DNA from 4 places in the Bradyrhizobium sp. CCGB20 genome. Region 1 is predicted to be linked to each of the others. Evidence: riboswitches for the same ligand, from Rfam matches in the RefSeq annotation. Region 1 holds a riboswitch; each other region holds the start of a gene.
The links. A riboswitch is a leader RNA that binds a small molecule or an ion and turns the genes downstream of it on or off. The one in region 1 is predicted to bind cobalamin.

Region 1 (5,322 bases):
GGCTCGCTGCCGGTGCCGCAATCACTCCCCGCGCGGGATCGTAAAATCCCATCTCGGGCACGGTCATCTCGCCGACGACGGGGCCGGCATAGAGCCCCGAAGCCAGCGCGAGCTGCGCGATCGCGGCTTGCGCGGCGACCGGCCCACCGGTGTCGCAGAGCACCTTGAGCCGCCGCAGCGTCGAGACCGGCAGCGTGGAGTACGCATCGAGCCGCGTGTCGTCGCGGCCATCGGCCGGCAGCACAGCCAGTACGATGTTGCGATCCTTGGCGAGCTGTTGCAGGGCAGCTAACCCATATGGCCAATAGGACTCGCCGCCGATCAGCCGCACCAGGATGCCGCGCGCCCGCGACAGCGTGCGCTCGACATAGGTGTCGACCGACAGCGGATGACGCAGCTCCGCGAGATTGGCGAGCCGCAGCGACGGCAGGCTGTCACGGCCGCGCCGCCAGCCGGCCGCGAACGCGGCAAGATCGGAATCCGAATACGAGAGCACCACGAGATCGGCCGGGTCCTGGCCGATGTCCCTTGGCGTCGCGGTCTCCTCGAGACCGCGGCTCTCGCGGAAGACGACGTGCATCAGATGCCAGATCCTGAAAGACCAAGTCCTGACCTAATCGCGGCCTCGTCGATATCGCCGTGCTCGCCGATCACGACGAGCTTCGACTGCCTGCTGCCTGCGCCCCAGGGCTTGTCGAACTGGTGGCGCACGCGCTCGCCGACGGCTTGCAGCAACAGGCGCATCGGCTTGCCCGCAACCGCGATATAGCCCTTGGCACGCAGCACGTTCTGCTCGCGCGCCAGGCGCTGGACCGAAGCGACCAGCGTGTCGACGTCCGTAACCTCCGGAAGATCGATCACGACGGATGCGAAATCGTCATGCTCGTGCTCTTCCTCGCCGTCATGATGCGAGGGGCGCGCGGCGAGATCGTTCTCGGCGGCAGCGCCGAGGCCGAGGATGACGCGCGCATCGATCGCACCGTCGGTCACGGGGAGCATCGGCACGCGGCGCGGCATCTCGGCGGTGATCGCGGCCTTGGCGGCTTCGATGCCTGCGCTGCCGGCGAGATCGGCCTTGGTCAGCAGCACGATGTCCGCGCAGGCGATCTGGTCCTCGAACACTTCCGACAGCGGCGTCTCGTGATCCAGACTCTCGTCCGCCGCGCGCTGCGCTTCGACAGCAATCGGGTCGGGCGCGAAGCGGCCGGCGGCAACGGCCTCCGCATCGGCGAGCGCGATCACGCCATCGACCGTGATGCGCGAACGAATCTCCGGCCAGTCGAACGCCTTCAGCAACGGCTTCGGCAGTGCCAGGCCCGAGGTCTCGATCAGGATGTGATCGGGCCGCACCGGGCGCGCCAGCAGCTTTTCCATGGTCGGAATGAAATCGTCGGCGACGGTGCAGCAGATGCAGCCATTGGCGAGCTCGACGATGTTCTCTTCCGGACAGTTCGCATCGGCGCAGGATTTCAGGATCTCGCCGTCGACGCCCTCGCTACCGAACTCGTTGACGAGCACGGCGAGCTTCTTGCCGTCAGGGTTTGCGAGCAGATGCTGGATCAGCGTCGTCTTGCCGGAGCCGAGAAAACCCGTGACCACCGTCACCGGGACTTTTGCGAGCGAGTTCATTCAGCGGCCTCCGGCACGACGGCAATGGGGGGAATGCGGGCAAGCGATTGCTTGCGGAATATTTCCGGGCGGCTGCGCCAGGGCACGAGACCGTCAGGCGCGGCCGCATAGGCCGCGGCGCCGGCGACCACGTCGCGCGCGTTCGCGTCCGACAGGCGGCCATAGACATAGGACCAGCGGCCGGGCGCGCTGAGCGCGACCGAGCACCCCTGGCTGCATGCCGACAAGCATTCAACGGGAACCACATTGACGCCGTCGGGCACGCCGGCGTCGAGGATCGCACCATGCAGGCGCTTGCCGGGCGTCGCCTCGCCCTCGCCAGGCGTCTCGCCGGCACGGCAGGTGATACAGACGTGAAGTGTGACGGTCATCGCCTCTTCCAGGATAAACATCGGGAGGCGATGAGGCACACGGACCGTTCTTTTGAAGGCCCGTTTCCCCGTCGCGGAACACCCCGTCCGCCGGTCCAAAACTCGTCCGCGCTGGCAGGTCTCCCGGCTTGCGGAGCAGGGTTTTCCCCTTCGATCCCCGCCTTCCCGATCCCTGGGGATCAGTGGCTTCGGGCATCTCTCCGGTCACGGTCGCGGGGGCGGCTGCATTTTGGACCTAAATCTTGCCGATTCGGACCCTATCGCATTCCCTCTTCGCCTGTCATAGGACAGGAACCAACGCCGGGCCACCATTTGCCCCCGGCCGCCTCTTGTCAAGCCGAAGGACCGGGACCGATGACGCCTGAACCGGATACCCAAACAGCTGAGGAAACCGACGCCCGCCACGCCGCGAAAATGGCGAAGAAGAAGGCCGCCCGCGACAAGATCATGGCGACCAAGAGCGGCGAAAAGGGCCTCATCATCGTCCATACCGGCGCCGGCAAGGGCAAGTCCTCCTCCGCCTTCGGCATGATCGTCCGCTGCGTCGCCCATGGCTTCCCCTGCGCCGTCGTGCAGTTCATCAAGGGCGCCTGGGATACCGGCGAGCGGCGCCTGCTCACCGGCCATTTCGGCGACCTCTGCCAGTTCCACGCCATGGGCGAAGGCTTCACCTGGGAGACGCAGGACCGCACCCGCGACATCGCCGCCGCGCGTGCCGGCTGGGAGAAGGCCAAGGAGCTGATCCTCGATTCCAGCCTGCGCATGGTCGTGCTCGACGAGATCAACATCGCGCTGCGCTATGACTATCTCGACATCGCCGAAGTGGTCGAGTTCCTGACGACGCAGAAGCCGCCGATGACCCATGTCGTCCTCACCGGGCGCAACGCCAAGGACGAGCTGATCGAGATCGCCGATCTCGTCACCGAGATGACGCTGGTCAAGCATCCGTTCCGCTCCGGCATCAAGGCGCAAGCCGGCGTCGAGTTCTGAAGATCCTCCCGATGGCGCGTGCGCTGATGATCCAGGGAGCCGGCTCGGACGTGGGCAAGTCGCTCATCGTCGCCGGTCTCGCGCGCGCCTTCACGCGGCGCGGCCTGCGCGTGCTGCCGTTCAAGCCGCAGAACATGTCGAACAATGCGGCCGTCACCGTCGACGGCGGCGAGATCGGCCGCGCCCAGGCGTTGCAGGCCCTCGCCGCCGGCGTCGAGCCGCACACCGACATGAACCCGGTGCTGCTCAAGCCCGAGACCGATGTCGGCGCACAGGTGATCGTTCACGGAAAGCGCATCGCGACCGCGCGGGCGCGCGACTACGCGGCGATGAAGCCGTCGCTGATGGGCGCCGTGCTGGAAAGCTTCGAGCGGCTGAAGACGCGCGCAGATCTGGTGCTGGTCGAAGGCGCCGGCAGTCCGGCCGAGGTGAATCTGCGCAAGGCCGACATCGCCAATATGGGCTTTGCGCGCAAGGCCGACGTGCCGGTGGTGCTGGTCGGCGACATCGATCGCGGCGGCGTCATCGCCCAGCTCGTCGGCATCAAGACGGTGATCGACCCCGATGATGCCGCGATGATCCAGGGTTTTGTCATCAACAAGTTCCGTGGCGATCCCACCCTGTTCGACGACGGCTACAGGCTGATCGAGCAGAAGACCGCATGGCGCGGCCTTGGCGTGCTGCCCTGGTTCGCGCGTGCCGGCGAGCTGCCGGCCGAGGATGCGCTGGGCCTCAGCGATGCGCGCAAGCCCGGGCAGTGCAAGATCGCCTGTCTCGCACTGTCGCGGATCGCCAATTTCGACGACCTCGATCCGCTCAAGCTCGAGGCGAACGTCGATCTCGTGATGGTCCGCCCGGGCCAAGCGATTCCCGGCGACGTCCGCCTCGTCATCATCCCCGGCTCGAAATCCACCCGCGGCGATCTGGCCTTCTTGCGCGCTCAGGGCTGGGACATCGATCTGCTCGCGCATCACCGCAGGGGCGGCCATGTGCTCGGCCTCTGCGGCGGCTATCAGATACTCGGACGCAGCGTCGCCGACCCCGAAGGGATCGAAGGCCCCGCAGGCGACACACCGGGCCTCGGACTTCTGGACGTGGAAACGGTGATGAGCCCGCAGAAGACGCTGACGCGTGTCGCGGCCGTGCATGCCGCGACGGATCAGCCGATCGAAGCCTATGAAATCCACATCGGCCGCACTGACGGGCCGGATCGCGCTCGCCCGTTCGCGACGCTGGATGGCGAGCCGGAAGGCGCGATATCGAATGATGGCCGCGTGCAGGGCAGCTATCTGCACGGCCTCTTCACATCGGATGACTTCCGCAGGGCGTTTTTAGCCAGGCTCGATATTCCCGCGGGCAACGAGCCGTATCATGCGAGGGTCGAAAGCGCGCTCGACGCCCTCGCCGACCACATCGAAAAGCATCTTGATGTCGAAGGCCTGCTCGCGCTAGCGCGCTAGGACCTCGGCAAGGCGCGACCATTCGGCCTCGCTGCCGGGAAGTCCGAGGCGCAGCCATGTCGGGTTCCGCGCGAAGACGCGCGACCAGATCTGGCCGCGCGCGAGTTTCTCCTGCGCGGCAAGCGCGTCACGCGTCTCATAGAGACGAAACAGCGACGTGCCGCCAACCAGCGCCCAGCCTTGTTCTCGTGCCATCTCGTCGAGGCGAACACAGTCACGCGCAAGCCGCGCTGACGTGGCCTCCGCCCAGGCATCGTCGCGCAACGCGCGGCTGCCGATCGCGATCGCCGCACCCGAGACCGGCCATGGCCCCGAGGCCACCGCGAGCTTCGCGACGTCGGCCGCATTGCCAAGTGCAAAGCCCAGCCGCAGGCCGGCAAGACCAAAGAACTTTCCAAACGAACGCAGGATCAGCAACCCCTGCCGATCCGCCTGCGATGCAAGCGAAAGCTGCGGCACCGCATCGGCAAAGCTCTCGTCGACGACGAGACGGCCGACGCGCGGAAGCAATGCGAGCAAATCGCTCGGCGCAAGACACCGGCCATCGGGATTGTTGGGATTGACGACGATGGCGAGGTCCGCGCCGGCCAGCGCGTCGCGCTCGCTGACCTCATGGACATCCCAGCCCGCGGCCGACAACACCCCGGCATATTCATTGTAGGTCGGAGCCAAGATGCACGCGCGGCCACGCGGCGCCAATTGCGGCAACAATTGAATGGCGGCCTGCGCGCCGCCAAGCGCGACGATCGGCGCGCTCGTGCGATAGGCATGCCGCGCGGCCTGATGCAATGCGTCGATCTCCGCGCGCGACGGCAGCGCGCTCCACGCGCGTGCGCTCACCTCGCCCACGGGATAAGGCAGCCGGTTGATCC
Region 2 (5,322 bases), 1.8 Mb from region 1:
ACGCCGTGCTCAGTGATCATGGGATGGTTGAAGCCACGCACCGGGCGCGGCTGAAGGGCGTCCATGCCGGACGGCAGCTCCCGGCAGATATTGTTCATCCGCAACCGGTCTGGACGGCGGTCGTACTGCGGCGATGGGCAAAGGGCCGGTCATCGCCATGACCGGACCTCAGTCTCGTAGCCCGTATGGAGCGAAGCGGCGCTCAGGCCGACAGCGCTCCCTTGCGGCCGAACGGATCGATCAGCCGAACGATCTCGCAGGCGGCAACGAGGCCGGCGAGCCAGACAGCGCTGGTCAGCCCGATGCGCGTGACGATGGCCGCGGTGAAGGCGCCCTCTCCGCCGAGGACCGGCGTCGCGGCAAGCAGCGCGAGCTCATAGGCCGCGTAGGCGACGACGAGCGCGATCGCGAGCATTAGCGGCGCACGGCCCTGCGGCAGCATGCGGAGCACAGCCGATGCTGCTACGGTCGATAGAAGCGCCGCGGCGCCAATCGCAAAACCCCAGGCAATGGTGCTGCCGTCGATCGGATAGTGCAGCACGCCGAAACCGATCGTCTGATTCACGAGCCAGGCGCCGGTGACGACGAGCAGCGCCGGACGCAGCGGCAGCATCGCGGCCGCGACGACCGCGAAGGCCGCAAACGGCGTTGCGCAGGCCAGCGCAAAGCTGGCGAGCGCGCATGACAGGGTCAGCAGCGCAAAGCAGAACATCGGCGCAAGGCGCGGCGCAACCGGATGAAGGCGGAAGCGGTCGGCATGAGGCGGCAGGATAGTGACAGTCATGAAACGATCTCCTTGCAGGATTTGTAGCACATTTTGCGGGTATGGGGTCAGTGCATCCGGGCTTTAGTGAAGGGCCTCCATGGGGTCTTCGGCCTCGGTCGGATCGCGCCGGTCGTATGCGGCGAGCCAGGCGAGAAGCAACGGCGCGCGCGGTTCCGCGGCCGCGAGCTGCCGCACGGTCACCCGAACTGCGGCGCGCGCAGTGCGGTCGGACGGAAGCGTCACGGTCTCAGGTCCCCGCCCCTTCGCGACGGCTCCGATTACGTTGCTTTTGAGCGCCGTCAGCTCCGGCAGCCCGTAGCGTTCGAGCAGGGCCTGGAAAGCTGCGTGCTGATCCGGCCGAAACGGGTGCTGGCGGCCGAGTTGATCGCGCAGCGGATGGGCCGGATAAAGATGCGCACAGGGGATCCAGCCATCAGGCAGCGGCTCGGTCGCAGCATGGGTGCGGCGATGCGCGAGCAGCTTTGGCAGGACGTGCGTGTGCGGACCATCAGGGCTTTTGCCGCCCGGTGGCGGGATCGGCTGGAACACTTCGGCCCGCCCGATCCGGCTGATGAAGACGCGATGCGGATTGGCGGCGAGGATGACCCGCATGGCATCGCTATCCGGCGCGAACACGGATTGCCCCGCACGGCTCCTGAGCGCGGCGACGACATCCGCCTCGCCGGTCCGGATGCAGGCGTCGATCTGCAATGCTCCAAGGCCAAGGTCGAACAGGATGCCGTTGCGATCCCGATGGCGCAGCGCTGCGCGATCAGGACCGATTTCCGTCAGCACCGTGCGGCCACTCATGATGCCCGCTTCATGCGGAAGACACATCGCGACGCGGTGACTCCAGCTTTCGGTGGTCGGCGATTCCGACGCGATGAGGCGCAGGTCGGGGTGGGAGGCGATGCGTATCCCACCCTTCTCCGTCACAACGCTGATCCCGTTGCGAGACCGCTCCGTGTCCAAGGCATCGCCGAGCTCGCGCGTGAACTCGGCAATGGCCCCGAACGTACCGATGCTCCAACCCGCCTCGGCATCGGCAAGCTGACCTGCAAGCAAGTCCATGATCGGATCGGCTGTCGTCATGAGATCGCTTCCTCCGGAGTCCCGCTATCTGACGTCGTAATTCGCAAGGCGAATGCCGCCATAGACGCCGAGTCCCGGCTGTAGAAAGCCTGTCGGATTTTGGTAGCGCACATTGGCGAGATTATCGACCCGGCCAAATACCTTGATCTGATCGGTGACCAGATATTCGGCGGCCACATTGACGACAGTGTAGGCCGGCGCCAGCAGACGCGGAATGCTGAAGTCGCGGTTGCCGTCCACGAAACTTCCGACGTGCAGCACGGTCGCGGACAGCGTGAGCGGATCGATCGGATTCCAGATGACATTCGCGCTCCACTTCTCCTTCGGACGCCTCAGCAGCTCCAGTCCCGCCGTCGCATCGACGGCGCGGGTAAAAGTGTAATCGGCACGAACGCGGAGCCGGTCGGTGATTGCGGCGGCGACGAAGCTTTCCGTGCCTTCCGTGATGGCCTTGCCGATATTCGTGTTGGTGCTCGTGAATGTCACGGGATCGAACGTGCTCTGGATCAGGTCCGTGATGTTGTTGCGGAAGTAGGTCGACCCGAAGCGAACGCGATCATTGAACAAGGGCTGCTCGAAGCCTGCGTCGTATCCAACGCTTTCTTCGGGTTTGAGGTTGGGATTCGCAAAGAAGAAGAACGCAGGAAAGCTGACGTAAAGCTGGTTGAGCGTTGGCGCCTTGAATCCCGTGCCGTAGCTTCCCCTGAACTTCGTGTCCGTGACCGGCACGATCACGGCTGACGTCAGGCGAAAGGTCGGGTGCTCGCCGAACCGCTCGTTGTCGTCCTGCCGGACATTGGCCGTGAAGAAGACGCGGTCCACGAACTGGGACTGCAACTCCACATATCCTGCCTTGTTGACGTTCTGGGCGGAGACCGTCGCCGTTTGCAGCGTTTCGGTCTCATGCTCGGCGCCGATGATGACATTGTTGTTGGGCGCGAGCCGTGTGGTGGTGTGCCAATCGTATTTGACCCGATCGCCGGTGGTGATGGTCGGCATCGCATCGCCCGGCGAAATGTTGTGGTTCCAGTGGTTGGTGTAGTTGACGCCGAAATAGCTCTTCATCCGGTCGTCGAGAACGGACCAGACCGCCTCGCCGCGCGTGAACAGCTGGTGCACGGTCTGCGTGCTTTGCGCGGCGGCGGGAAAGCTGGCAAGTGTTACGGGATCAAACGTGTCTCCCGTGAAGCGCAGCGTGGCGTCGGTGTAGCGCGCGACGCCATTGAGCGTCAGGTTTTCGCTGACATCGGCGCCGAGCTTGGTCGAATAGGTCATGTTGTCGTAGGAATTGCCGATCGCCTTCTGGCCCGGCGGCAGCAGTTCGACAGGCGTCACCGGCACGTCGCTTGCGCGAAAATGCGCGACGTTGAAGGCATAGTTGAAGTGGTCCTGTGACCCGCTCAGACCTGCCGTCTGATTGAACGTCCCGAACGAGCCTCCCTCGACCGAGCCGGTCGCGCGAGCGGGACCATCACCCTTTTTGGTCACGATGGAAATCACGCCCCCCAGCGCATCCGCGCCGTAGAGACCACCCTGCGGGCCGCGCAGGACTTCGATCTGCTGAATGTCGGAGGTCAACAACTGGCCGAAGTCGAACGATCGGTTCGGATTGCCGGGATCACTGACGTCGATACCGTCGATCAGGACCTTGGTGTGATTGGAGTTCGTTCCGCGCATGAAGACCGACGTCTGTCCGCCCGGTCCGCCGGTCTGGACGAGGTTGAGCCCGGGAACGGCGCTGAGCGCATCGGACGCAGTCCGGCGCTGATCGCGCTCCATATCCCCGGCGGTCAGGACGGTCATCGAGCTCGAGACCAGATTGGTCGGAGTGACAATGCCCGTTGGACTGACAACGACGGTTGGAAACAGATTGGCAGCGGATACACCGGCAACGGGGGGCGATACCGGCGGCTCCGGTCTCAGCGCTCGAACGACACGCCTGCGCTCGGGCTTGTCAGGCGCATGTCGTACGACCGGTGGCCTGGCCGTACGCTCGGATGGCCCGACCTCGACCGGGGGCAGCAGATTGGGCGATGCCGATTGTTGGGCGAACGCGGCGGAAGGATTGAACGAATACAGGAAAACAGACGTGAAGAGGCCGGCGCTGAGGCGCCTGGCGGCAGAGACAATACGGGACACTCTTGTAACCTCGGTATGACGTCAGTGGCACGTCACAGCGAACGAGGTTTCACGGAGCGATCGATTGCTCCGGTGAAGCTAATGTCTGTACTCCCCGACCGACATCTTCGCGTGTGACCACGGCTGACGGCAGGTCTCCTGGCTCGCGGGTCGATACCTTACGTCGCCTTCCCAGGACCGAGATTCCCAGTGGCATATGACGAAAGATTCACCGCTTACAGTTGCGGGGGCAGCCGCTGCATTGAGAATATCCCGGCGTTGGGACAATCCCGCACAACGTTCCCTTTTGATCTCCGTGAGGAGAACCGTCAGGTTCCAATTTACGGGTCGTTGGAGCGGTGAGTCAATCGGCTGATTGCATGATCGTCGCAGCACCGCGCGCAGGTTGACCTGGCGCAATCAGGTCGGCTCCCGCTGCTGACGCGTGCTGATCATCGCCCGCTCGCCGGCATCGACGAGCTGGCCGATGCCGGTGCGGCCCGTGAGCGCGCATCGGATGATGTGTTCGGCAACGGACCTGCGGAAGTCGTGGTCCTCGCCGACCGGGCGATTGCGGCAGACCCGATCCAGCGCCAGCTTCATGTTGATCCGTGTGCGGGTGTCGAAATGCTCGCTGATCATTCGCAGGACCTTGATGCGTTTGATGTCGGGCTAAAACTCCTGGCGGTCGGCCGGGTTCCAAAACGGCACCGGGCCTTTGCAGAACCGACTACGCCCGCCCTTGTCCTATCGTGACGGGCGGGCTACGCGCGCCCTCTGCGCTGTGACGGGCGGGCTATGCCCGCCCTCTTGGCCGCTGGGCCTGCGCCCAGGCCGCGGTGACGTCGCGCGGCGGGACGTCGATGCGCCGGATCGGGGTCAGCTCACCCGAGGCGGAGATGATGGCGGTCTCCTCGCGGCGGCAGCGCGGGCATACGAAGCGGACCTCGTGCGGCGAGGCCGACCAGCTCGCACGCTTTACGTTGGCCGCCATCGGCCATGCATTGCAATGCGAGCACGACACCAGGAACCGACCGGGATCGAGCATACCCATTCCATAGGACTCCGCGTCCTGCCCATCCCTTCAATGATTAACCCTTGTGAATCGTTCCGGTGCCCGAGCACCGTCAGTCCCGGCTCCAGGAACCTCCGCCGCTCAGTGGGCGCCCTTGAGGGTGCATGACGTGGTGCAGGTGACCGTGTTGCCGTGGTCGCACGCCTTGCAGGCGGCCACGCACTGGTTCATGTCGCGGGGATTGTAGGAGCTGTAGTTCCGCATCGCGCAGACCGGCGTCGAGCCGGTGATGTCCTGCTCCTGGTTGCAGGCCGCCGTCATGAGCGCGAAG
Region 3 (5,322 bases), 1.6 Mb from region 1:
GCAGCGATCGCCCTCGGCATTGATTCCGTGACGCCAGATCTGTCAAAAGAACAAATCGTGAGGTCTGACGGGAGGGATCTGATCGAGGAAGATCTTCCGCAACGTTCCACTCTCGCAGCGGCGAGCGCCGAACGACCTCGCAAACCGTAGCGATGCTTTCGGGGCGCTGCTCTTGTCATTCCCAAGTCAAGGCACCTCCGTTCTGGTATTCGATGACGCGGGTCTCGAAGAAGTTCTTCTCCTTCTTCAAATCCATCGTCTCCGACATCCACGGGAACGGGTTCTCGACCTCGGCGAATACAGGCGAAAGTCCGATCTGCGCACAGCGACGGTTAGCGATGAAGTGCATGTACTGTTCGCACAGTGCCGCATTGAGCCCGAGGAAGCCCCTCGGCATCGTGTCGCGTCCATAGGCGGCCTCCAGCTCCGCCGCCTCGCGGATCATGCCGCGTACCTCGTCCTGGAACGCTGGCGTCCACAGGTGCGGATTCTCGATCTTGATCTGGTTGATCACGTCGATCCCAAAGTTGAGATGGATGCTCTCGTCACGGAGGATGTACTGATACTGCTCGGCGATGCCGACCATCTTGTTGCGGCGGCCGAGCGAGAGGATCTGCGCAAAGCCGGTGTAGAACCACATCCCCTCGAACACGACGTAGAAGGCGACGAGATCGCGCAGAAAGGCGCGGTCATTGTCCGGCGTGCGCGTCTGAAACGAAGCATCGTCGAGATGCTGCGTGTGCTTGAGCGCCCAGGCCGCCTTGTCGGTGATCGAAGGTACCTCGCGGTACATGTTGAACAGCTCGCCCTCATCGAGGCCGAGGCTTTCGACGATGTATTGGAAGGTATGGGTATGCACCGCCTCCTCGAAGGCCTGCCGCAGCAAGTACTGGCGGCATTCCGGGTTGGTGAGGTGCCGATAGATCGCCAGCACGATGTTGTTGGCGACGAGGGATTCGGAGGCCGCGAAGAAGCCGAGATTGCGCTTGATCGCGCGCCGCTCGTCTTCCGTCAGCCCGTCCCGCGACTTCCACAGGGCTATGTCGGCCTGCATCGAGACTTCGGTCGGCATCCAGTGATTGTTGCAGCCGGAGAGATATTTCTCCCAGGCCCATTTGTATTTCAGCGGCAGCAGCTGGTTGACGTCGGCGCGGCAGTTGATCATCCGCTTCTCGTCGACCGAGACCCGGCCGCCGCCGCGATCTATCGCACCCAAGCCGGTGGGGTCGACCGGCTCGAGCCTGAGCTGGGTCTGCGGACGGAGCGCGGTGGCGAGGCTTGAGGCAGCCGGAGTCGCCGCCGTGGTTTCGGTGTCGGACCAATCGAGCATCGTCATCTCCTCACTGGCACGCTTCGCATTCGGGATCGTCGATCCGGCAGGCCTTGATGCCTTCGAGATCGGGAGCTGCCGCCGCCGGGATCATGATCGGGGCGTGCGAGAGAGCTTCAGATGCAGACACCGCGTTGAGCTTGCCGTCGGTTCCCTTGAGCGTCGACTTCTCGACATGCGTGGCGCTGCGCGAGCGCAGGTAATAGGTGGTCTTCAAGCCGTGCCGCCAAGCCAGCCGATAGAGCGCATCGAGCTTCTTGCCGGAGGGATTGGCGATGTAGAGATTGAGCGACTGCGACTGGTCGATCCACTTCTGCCGGCGCGCGGCGGCCTCGATCAACCAGGCGCTGTCGATCTCGAAGGCGGTGGCGTAGAGCGCTTTCAGATCGTCAGGGACGCGGTCGATCTGGCCGACGCTGCCGTCGAAATATTTGAGGTCGGAGACCATCACCTCGTCCCATAATCCCCTCGCCTTGAGATCACGAACGAGGAACTCGTTCACGACGGTGAAGTCGCCGGACATGTTCGATTTGACGAACAGGTTCTGGTAGTTCGGCTCGATCGACTGCGAAACGCCGCAGATGTTGGAGATCGTCGCGGTCGGCGCGATCGCCATCACGTTCGAGTTGCGCATGCCGCTGGCGGTGACCTTCTTGCGCAGGCGATCCCAATCCCGCGTCGAGGAGCGGTCCGCACCGAACCCACCGCGGGACTCGGCGACGAACTGCATGGAGTCGAGCGGCAAAATCGCCTTCGACCATAGCGAACCCTCGAAGCTCGCATAGCGGCCGCGCTCGGCGGCGAGATCGGAGGACGCCTCGATCGCGTAGAACGAGATCGCTTCCATGCTGACGTCGGCAAAGGTCACCGCCGCCTCGGACGCGATCGGGATACGCTGGACTTGAAGCGCCTCCTGAAAACCCATCAGGCCGAGGCCGACCGGCCGGTGGCGCATGTTCGAACGACGCGCCTCCGGGATCGTGTAAAAACTGATGTCGATGACGTTGTCGAGCATCCGCACGGCGGTCGTGACCGTCCGCTTCAACTTGGCCTGGTCGATACCGTCAAGGCCGACATGGGCGAGCATGTTGACGGAGCCGAGATTGCAGACTGCGACCTCGTCGGCCGAGGTGTTGAGCGTGATCTCGGTGCAGAGATTCGAGGAATGGATCACGCCCATGTGCCGCTGCGGCGAACGCAGATTGCAGGGGTCCTTGAAGGTGATCCAGGGATGGCCGGTCTCGAACAGCATGGTCAGCATGCGGCGCCAGAGGTCGGTCGCGCGCACCGTCTTGAACACGCGTAGGCCGCCGGCCTTCGCCTTGGCTTCATAGCCCTCATACGCGGTCTTGAACGCAGTGCCATAGAGATCGTGCAGGTCGGGCGTCTCGTCCGGCGAGAACAATGTCCACTCACCGTCGGCATCGACGCGCTGCATGAACAGATCAGGCACCCAATTGGCGGTGTTCATGTCGTGGGTGCGGCGGCGATCGTCGCCGGTGTTCTTGCGCAGATCGAGGAACTCCTCGATGTCGACGTGCCAGGTCTCGAGATAGGCGCAGACCGCGCCCTTGCGCTTGCCGCCCTGGTTGACGGCGATCGCGGTGTCGTTGGCGACCTTCAGGAACGGGATGATGCCCTGGCTCTCGCCATTGGTGCCCTTGATGTGGGCGCCGAGACCGCGGACCGGCGTCCAGTCGTTGCCGAGCCCGCCGGAGTATCTTGCCAGCAGCGCGTTGTCCTTGATGGATTTGAAGATGCCGTCGAGGTCATCGGAGACGGTGGTGAGGAAGCAGGATGATAATTGCGGGCGCAGCGTGCCCGAATTGAACAGCGTCGGCGTCGAAGCCATGAAGTCGAACGACGACAGCAGATCGTAGAACTCGATCGCCCTGGCTTCGCGGTCGATCTCGCGGACCGCAAGACTCATAGCGACGCGCATGAAGAACGCCTGCGGCAACTCGATGCGCTTGCCGCGCTCATGCAGGAAGTAGCGGTCGTAAAGGGTCTGGAGACCGAGGAACTGGAAGTTCAGGTCGCGCTCCGGCTTCAGCGCCGTGGCGATCCGGCCGAGGTCGAAACGGGAGAGCTCGGGATCGAGCAGTTCGGCAGCAATGCCGGCTTTCACATAGGCCGGGAAGTATTCGGCATAGCGGGTCGCCATGTCGGCCTGCGAGGCGGACGAGGGAATGCCGTGGACATGCGAGAGCACTTCGCCGCGGAGCTTGTCGAGCAGCAGACGCGCGCTGACATAAGCATAGTTCGGCTCCTGCTCGACCAGCGTGCGCGCGGCCATGATCGAGGCCAGCGCTAGCTCGTCCTGGCTGATGCCGTCGTAGAGATTGCGGGTGGTCTCGGCCAGCACCGGGGCGGCGGAGACGCCGTCGAGCCCCGCGCAGGCTTCGCCGATGATCAGCGCGAGACGCCTGGTATCGAGGCCGATGCGCGAGCCGTCAGCAAGCGTGACGTGTAGCTCCGGAACGGCAACGGGCGCTGGCTGCGCAGCCGCCTCTTCTGCGCGCTGGCGCGATCGCTCTTCGCGGTACAGCACATAGGCGCGCGCGACCTTGTGGTGCTCGCTGCGCATCAGGGCGAGCTCGACCTGGTCCTGCACATCCTCGATATGGAAGGTGCGTCCTTCGCCTGCGCGCCGCATCAGCGCTGCGACGATCTCGGCCGTCAGCTGCTCGACGCTCTCATGGACACGGCGCGAGGCGACCGCGCTGGTGCCTTCGACCGCAAGGAAGGCCTTGGTCATGGCAACAGCTATCTTGGCGGAATCGAATGGCGAGACCTTTCCATTGCGGCGGATGATCTGCATGGCCGGCTCGCTGAAAGCAGCCGCAAGTGATTGTGGACGCAACTGGATGATGGGTGCGGAAGCGCCTTCCGCGTCGTGCAGGTTCAGTGACATCAATAGGCCCCGTGATGCGCGTTGTGTTTGAACGGGGCGTTGAGGAAGGACGCTGCAGATCGCCGGCGGAATGATGCCGACGGCGCATGCAAGCGACCGCCGGGACACCCCGCCCGTGGACGTTCAGATCATCACGGCAGGTCTCCTGGCTCGCAGGTCGTTGCTCGCTTCCCGTCTTCCCGGTGCAGATAGCGCCAGTGACGATTTTCGGAAACAGCTCGCTGCTGACAGTTGCGGGGGCAGCGCCGGAATTCCACGCCAAAGCGCAGTCACCGGCTTCCCTCTTAGCCACTAAATCTTGCGATCCGGTGGAACCATGATTACTATATGTAGCGATGGTTCGGGCCTCCTGTCAATGGCTGATAACGTGCCGATACCGATTTGCCTGCGGAATGCTGGAATCTCACGGGCTCTGAAAGCTCCCGATTCGCAGGCAAACGTGTGCTCATAGATTTGGGTAGAACGGTGAGGCCTGCGCACTCGCGTTGGAAACTGATCTTGCTTTGGCTCTTATCGACATTTCTACGATATCCGACCATGGCGAGTTCGATCACATTCTTCGTGACTCCGTTGACGTTCCGAACTTCGTCGCCAATGCCGGCGTGTACAAACCTAAGCCCGTAGGCTGGCCGGACGGCATAGGCCGCGTCGAAAATTTGTCGCGACGACCGGAATGACATTCATCAGCGCCATGCCGGATGACCCTGAGCATGTCCTTCCAGTTCAGCTTGATAGCCTAACGACATCACTGCCGCTCGCAACTCGCTTCCGTTCAGAAGGGTCCGTCGGCGAAAGCGCCGGAGCAAGACATCGAGGAATGAACTCGCGCGAACCAGATCGGCATTGAGGCCGCGCGAATTCACTCCACGGACGAAATTCCCGTCCAAAAGAATGACAGTGCAAAGAAGACCTGCATCCGACGCCACCAAAACAACGAGCGAGCCGCCGAGGTTCATGGCACCACTCCTCTTTGTTGTGGTTATTGTTAGCATTATGCTCGCGGTGACCTGCCACTGAATTGTCATCCAGCGGCAGTTAGAGTCCCGAGGGTTTTGAAACGCTCTCCAAAACTAGGCCA
Region 4 (5,322 bases), 210 kb from region 1:
CGATCGGCGCCGGCTCGTCCTCATCCTGAACTCGCCGGGCGGCTCGATCCAGCATGGGCGCAAGGTCGTCGCCGCGATCCGTGCGCGTGATCGCGCGATCGATACGCTCGTCCAGAAAGCCGGTGTCTGCGCTTCGATGTGCGTTCCGATTTTTCTCGCCGGCACGACGCGCATGGCCGATCCCGACTCCTACTTCATGTTTCACCAGGCCAGCCTGACCAGCAGCGCAGAGGAAAACATGAAGCGAAAGGAGCTCGGCGATGCCGAGAAAACCCTCCTCTCGCAGACCGTCAAGATCATCGAGACCCAAGCCACCGACGAGTTATTCCGTAACGATATCGGCATTCGCGGCGTCAACGCCGTCTGGCTTGCCAGCATGCGCAGGAAAATCTCGGGCCGCGATATCTGGATGAGCGGTCAGGACCTCGTCGCCGAGGGCTCCGGCATCGTCGACAGTCTCGTTCGCACGCCAGCGCGCTAGCGTCACAGGCCTTTGTCGATCATCACCCAGAGCGCGCTCCCCAGCGTCGATGAGTGCCTGAGCGCGTAGGCCCATGCCGGCCAACGTGTTGGTGAAAGCGCAAGCGCGAGCACAGCTTGCCCGATCCGCTGCGCCCTGCCCCGCGGCAGGCCGCGCACGAACTCGCAGACGCTGCCCGGCTTCTCGGCCCTTCGCAAAAAGCTGTCTACGATGTCCTCCTTGAGGAACTTCAGGAGGTTGAATGGTTCCCGCTCGCAGATGGTCAATTGCAGGCCATGTCGCCGACATACGGCATCAAACGCTTCCTTCGTCCAGCGACCAATGTGGTTCGGCGGCATGTCTATGAGCGACCCATGGCACTCCATGTAGTTCGTTCGGATTTCGTTCGGCACGGCGATGAAGACAGAGCCTTTCGCCTTGAGGAGGTATTTCAATCGAGCGAAGACGTCATCTACCCGGTCCATGTGCTCGAACACCTGAAACATGAAGATGACGTCGAAGGCCTCCTTCATGGGGGCGAAGCCCTCCTCTCGAAAGTCGACCGAAAAGGTCTTGTAGCCTTTCGATCGCAATGCCTGTTGCGCCGTTTCGTTGTAGTCGACCGCGTAAATATCGGACGCGTGAAAGAATCTGTCCTTGATGTGATCGAGAAAATACCCGAACCCCGCCCCCACATCGATCGCAGTTTTTCCGGCGGTGCCGAGGCCGTTCAGCTCTTCGATTGTCCTTGCATACTCCCATTTCATGGCTGGATAGGAAGGGTGCGGCGCGGCCAGGTTATAAAACTCCGCGCCCCCCGCGACGAAGGGATCTGCAAAACCGAATCCGCAATCTGCGCATTTGCGGATATCGCAGGTGTCGCGCCCCCAGAGAACCGACAGGTGGTGTGTTAATTTTCGAAAGCGATCCGGATACTGGCGCGGATTGACGAAGGATCGAGAGGCCTGATCTGCGGTCACTTCGAATAATTTGGCAGTTGATGCATTGCCACATGCCGGACAAGTGCTCATCTCTCCCGACCTCATTCAGACCTTTTGACGAAGAGTGGTCGCGTTCAACTGTCTCGTCATCATTCAAATGAAGGCTGTCGAAGGCGAGTTCGGGGCCGCGGACAAGCGGAGGTAGACCGGTTGCGGCGCACAGGCGCCTTCCTGACAGCCGCGGCTCACCCGCGTAGACCGGAAGTGGCCGGGCGCTGGAGCTGCGACCAGGCGACAGCTCGGGCAAAACAGCAACACAATGCCGCCATCGCAGCACCAGCCAGCCGAAGAGGCCCGGCGGATGTTGACGGGCTCATCGCCGGATGCCAGTTTCGTGATCGGTAGTGTCCGCAAGGGCTACTTAAGGGAATGCGGTGCGTCCACATCGGTGGGCAATTCCGCGGCTGCCCCCGCAACTGTAGGCGGATAGCCGACGACCAAACGAACCACTGGAGCCCCGCTTGGGCCTCTGGGAAGGCGGTCGAAGGCGATGACCCGCGAGCCAGGAAACCTGCTGCCAGCCATGAGTCACGCGCGAACGCATTGGGCGGGGTGCCCCGATGTCTTGAAGTAGCCGGTGCATCTGCCGCCTGGGGCGAAGGCAGATGACTAAGGCAACCGCGGTGACGGTCTGTTTGCGTCGCCGCAGAGCGTTGTTGTGCAAAATCTTCATTTCGATGCCGGCATTGCGCCGGGGTATTGGCGTGTCCGGATCAGCGTCTCGCAGGCCATGCCTGCCGTGCTCGCCTTGCTGCTCTCGACATCGCTGTCCTCCGTCGCGGTGGCGCAGGCCGCGGCCCGCGATAACGCCTCCCGCGAGATCGACCCGGTGACCGTCTCTCCGGCCACACCCAGGCCGGCTCCTGCTGTCAGCCCCGGCAATCAGAGGTCGCGGACCGCGCGCCGGGCCACGGGGCGCAATCGCGCCGCCTCAGCCGTCGCCGTTCCGGCAACCCAGTCTCCGAGCGATCAGGTGCAGACGCCGCTCAACACGGCCGCCGTCACCGAGGTCGGCTCCCGGCTCGGGATCACGGCACGGGAAACGCCGGCGACCGTCGAGGTCATCGACCAGCAGACCATGCGGCTCCTCGGCATCAGGACCACCACTGACGCGGCCAAGGCGGCGGTCGGCGTGACCGGCGGCGATGCGCCCGGCGCACCCGCCATCTTCTCGATGCGCGGCTTTTCCGGCGACCAGATTTCCACCCTCTACAACGGCATTTCGATCGGGCCGTCGACCATGACCGGCCGCCCCATGGACACCGCCAATCTGCAGCAGGTGGAGATCATCAAGGGGCCTGACTCGCTGATCGCCGGCCTTGGCGCGACCGGCGGCGCCGTCAACTACGTGACCAAGGCGCCGCACACCGGGCCTGTCGTCAACGACGCGTTCGCGTCCTACGACTCCTTCAACGGCTATCGCGCCGGATACGGATCGGGCGGCAGCACGCTCGTCAACGGCCTCGACTACCGCTTCGACATCAGCCATTCCAACGACAAGAGCTTCATCGACGACACCTATGCGAAGCTCAGCAACGTCTCGGGACAGCTGAACTACCGCGTCAACGAGAGCTTGAAGATCTGGGGCGCGGCCGAATACAGGCAGGACAAGGACCGCTTCTACTGGGGCACGCCGCTGGTGCCCGCCAACGCGCCGGGCATCGTGCCGACATCGGGCATCGTCTCGGGCCAGTGGACCAACTACTATCTCAACGGCCACACCGGGACGCTCAACCCCGTCACCGTGGACGCGCGCACGCTCACCACCACCTACAACGTGCTCGACAATCACAGCGGCGCCAGCGAGCTCTGGCTGCGCAGCGGCTTCCAGTGGGACATCACCAACAACGTCTCGCTGCGGAGCCAGGTCTACGGCTATGATGCGCACCGGCACTGGTTCAACAACGAGATCAACTCGTTTGACGATTCCGGGCCGAACAACGTCTATCGCGAGCGGCTGGCGCTGGATCACGCGCAGCGGCTCTACGGCAACATCACCGACCTCACCGTCAATTCCAACTTCAGTGGGATGGACAACCGTTTCGTCGCCACCGTCATGGCCAGCAGCTCGCAGTTCAACGTCTCGCAGGACACCCTGTTCTTCTCGGACACGGTCGACCTGATCAATCCGGACCGCGGGCTTTACGGGCCACGCAGCGACGAGAAGATCTACACGCACCTCAACTCCGCCTCGCTCGCGTTCGAGGACCGGCTGAAGCTGACCTCGAGCTTCGCACTGATCGGCGGCATCCGCTTCGAGGACATCGAGCTGTCGCGCACGCGCTTCTCGCCGGACGGCGTGTTGCGCACCGACCGCGGCTATCCGTTCTCGAAGACGTTCAACCCGGTCACCGGCCGGGTCGGCTATACCTGGGAGGTCACCCCGGGCGTCATGCTGTACAGCCAGTACGCGACGGCGGCGGACCCGACGGTCGCCAACATCTTCATCCTCGCACCGCAGGTGCCACTGCTGCTGACGACGTCGCGCACCTACGAGACCGGCGTGAAGCTGCAATCGGCCGACAAGCGCGCGGAGGCCACGTTCTCGGCCTTCGACATCGAGCGCAAGAACGTCTACGTCCCCGAAAGCGGCATCGTCTTCAACGTCGCGGGCAAGATCGCCTCCAAGGGGGTCGAGATCGCCGCGGCGGTCAACCCGGTCGGCGGCCTGAAGCTCTGGGGCAACGTCGCCTTCGTGCAGTCGCGCTTCATCGACTTCAACTATGTCGACGGCAATGGCGACTTCCAATCCTATTCGGGCAAGACGCCGCCCAACGTTCCGAACTTCGTCGCCAATGCGGGGGCGTCCTACCGCTTCGACACGAAACTGCCGGTGGAGATCGGCGGCCTCGTCCGTCACGTCGGCGACCGCTTCAACTTCCAGGACAATCTGGTCACGATGAACGCCTACACGATCTTCGACGCGTTCGCGTTCGTCGATATCCCAAAAGCCTACTTCCCGGGCGTCGACCGGACCCGGATCAGCTTTCGCGTGAAGAACCTGACGAACAAGCTCTACGCGGCATGGGGCGATCCCGGCTATACCGATCAGATCATCCTGGGCGCGCCGCGCAGCTACGAGGTCGCGGCTTCATTCAGGTGGTGATGGACCGAATGCAATCACCACGACTGTGATGGCAGCAGTTGTCACGCGACAGTAGGACGCAATCGCACATCGATTACGCCGTTGAAGCAGCAAGTCTCGAGAGTTATCGATCGCCGAAACCGGCCTTCAATCGGGAGCAACGCATGAGCACCATCACCGGCGGCTGTCACTGTGGCGCAATCCGTTATCAGGTCGAGGGTGAGGCGATCGTGCATGCGCTGTGTCACTGCCGCGACTGCAGACTGCACGCCGGCGCTCCGGTCGTCGGCTGGACGATGTACGCGGATGATGCCGTCAAGGTGACGACGGGCGAGCCCAGGGTCTACACCTCCTCCGAACACGGCCGGCGGCACTTTTGCGGCAATTGCGGAACCGGCCTGTTCTACGTCAATGCCAACATGCTCCCCGGGGTCATCGACGTCCAGAGCGCGACCTACGACGATCCCGATGCCGTACCGGCGACGATGCACATCCAGGTCGCCGAACGTCTTCGCTGGATGGAACATGCGCACGAGCTGCCGGCGTTTGACCGCTATCCTCCGCAGCCGTAGCGGGGAGAGGTGACGCGGCACGGCTTCGCGCCAGCTTTTCGCGTTGCCGTCGTCGCTCGAGCGGCACGCATGCCAAGGCATTCATGACCGAGGCTGCCTCGCCTGGCCACCCGACAAGCCATCTCTTGAGTTCCTCAGCTCCGTCGCCCGCTCCCGCGTGCCCAGAGCAGCGCCAAGGGCCCCAGCGCTATCCCGGCCGCAAGG

Region 2: it holds a riboswitch for cobalamin, as region 1 does, so the genes downstream of both, NLM15_RS23500 (TonB-dependent siderophore receptor) here and NLM15_RS15175 (DUF1636 domain-containing protein) in region 1, are expected to answer to the same signal.
Region 3: it holds a riboswitch for cobalamin, as region 1 does, so the genes downstream of both, NLM15_RS07765 (ribonucleoside-diphosphate reductase subunit alpha) here and NLM15_RS15175 (DUF1636 domain-containing protein) in region 1, are expected to answer to the same signal.
Region 4: it holds a riboswitch for cobalamin, as region 1 does, so the genes downstream of both, NLM15_RS14295 (TonB-dependent receptor domain-containing protein) here and NLM15_RS15175 (DUF1636 domain-containing protein) in region 1, are expected to answer to the same signal.

The regions. Positions count from the first base shown of each region.
Region 1 is NZ_JANADN010000001.1:3,306,142-3,311,463, reverse strand. It holds gene cobN (cobaltochelatase subunit CobN) at 1-580, opposite strand, end outside; gene cobW (cobalamin biosynthesis protein CobW) at 580-1,629, opposite strand; gene NLM15_RS15175 (DUF1636 domain-containing protein) at 1,626-2,000, opposite strand; cobalamin riboswitch at 2,096-2,314, opposite strand; gene cobO (cob(I)yrinic acid a,c-diamide adenosyltransferase) at 2,355-2,990, shown strand; gene NLM15_RS15165 (cobyric acid synthase) at 3,002-4,450, shown strand; gene cobD (threonine-phosphate decarboxylase CobD) at 4,439-5,322, opposite strand, start outside.
Region 2 is NZ_JANADN010000001.1:5,081,671-5,086,992, forward strand. It holds gene NLM15_RS23490 (hypothetical protein) at 203-784, opposite strand; gene NLM15_RS23495 (DUF6925 family protein) at 848-1,858, opposite strand; gene NLM15_RS23500 (TonB-dependent siderophore receptor) at 1,883-3,661, opposite strand; cobalamin riboswitch at 4,108-4,322, opposite strand; gene NLM15_RS23505 (hypothetical protein) at 4,397-4,618, opposite strand; gene NLM15_RS23510 (hypothetical protein) at 4,773-5,030, opposite strand; gene NLM15_RS23515 (hypothetical protein) at 5,133-5,322, opposite strand, start outside.
Region 3 is NZ_JANADN010000001.1:1,682,767-1,688,088, forward strand. It holds gene NLM15_RS07760 (ribonucleotide-diphosphate reductase subunit beta) at 176-1,330, opposite strand; gene NLM15_RS07765 (ribonucleoside-diphosphate reductase subunit alpha) at 1,341-4,244, opposite strand; cobalamin riboswitch at 4,362-4,578, opposite strand; gene NLM15_RS07770 (hypothetical protein) at 4,928-5,200, opposite strand.
Region 4 is NZ_JANADN010000001.1:3,095,655-3,100,976, reverse strand. It holds gene NLM15_RS14305 (ATP-dependent Clp protease proteolytic subunit) at 1-481, shown strand, start outside; gene NLM15_RS14300 (bifunctional 2-polyprenyl-6-hydroxyphenol methylase/3-demethylubiquinol 3-O-methyltransferase UbiG) at 484-1,491, opposite strand; cobalamin riboswitch at 1,787-1,995, shown strand; gene NLM15_RS14295 (TonB-dependent receptor domain-containing protein) at 2,192-4,567, shown strand; gene NLM15_RS14290 (GFA family protein) at 4,711-5,118, shown strand; gene NLM15_RS14285 (MFS transporter) at 5,253-5,322, opposite strand, start outside.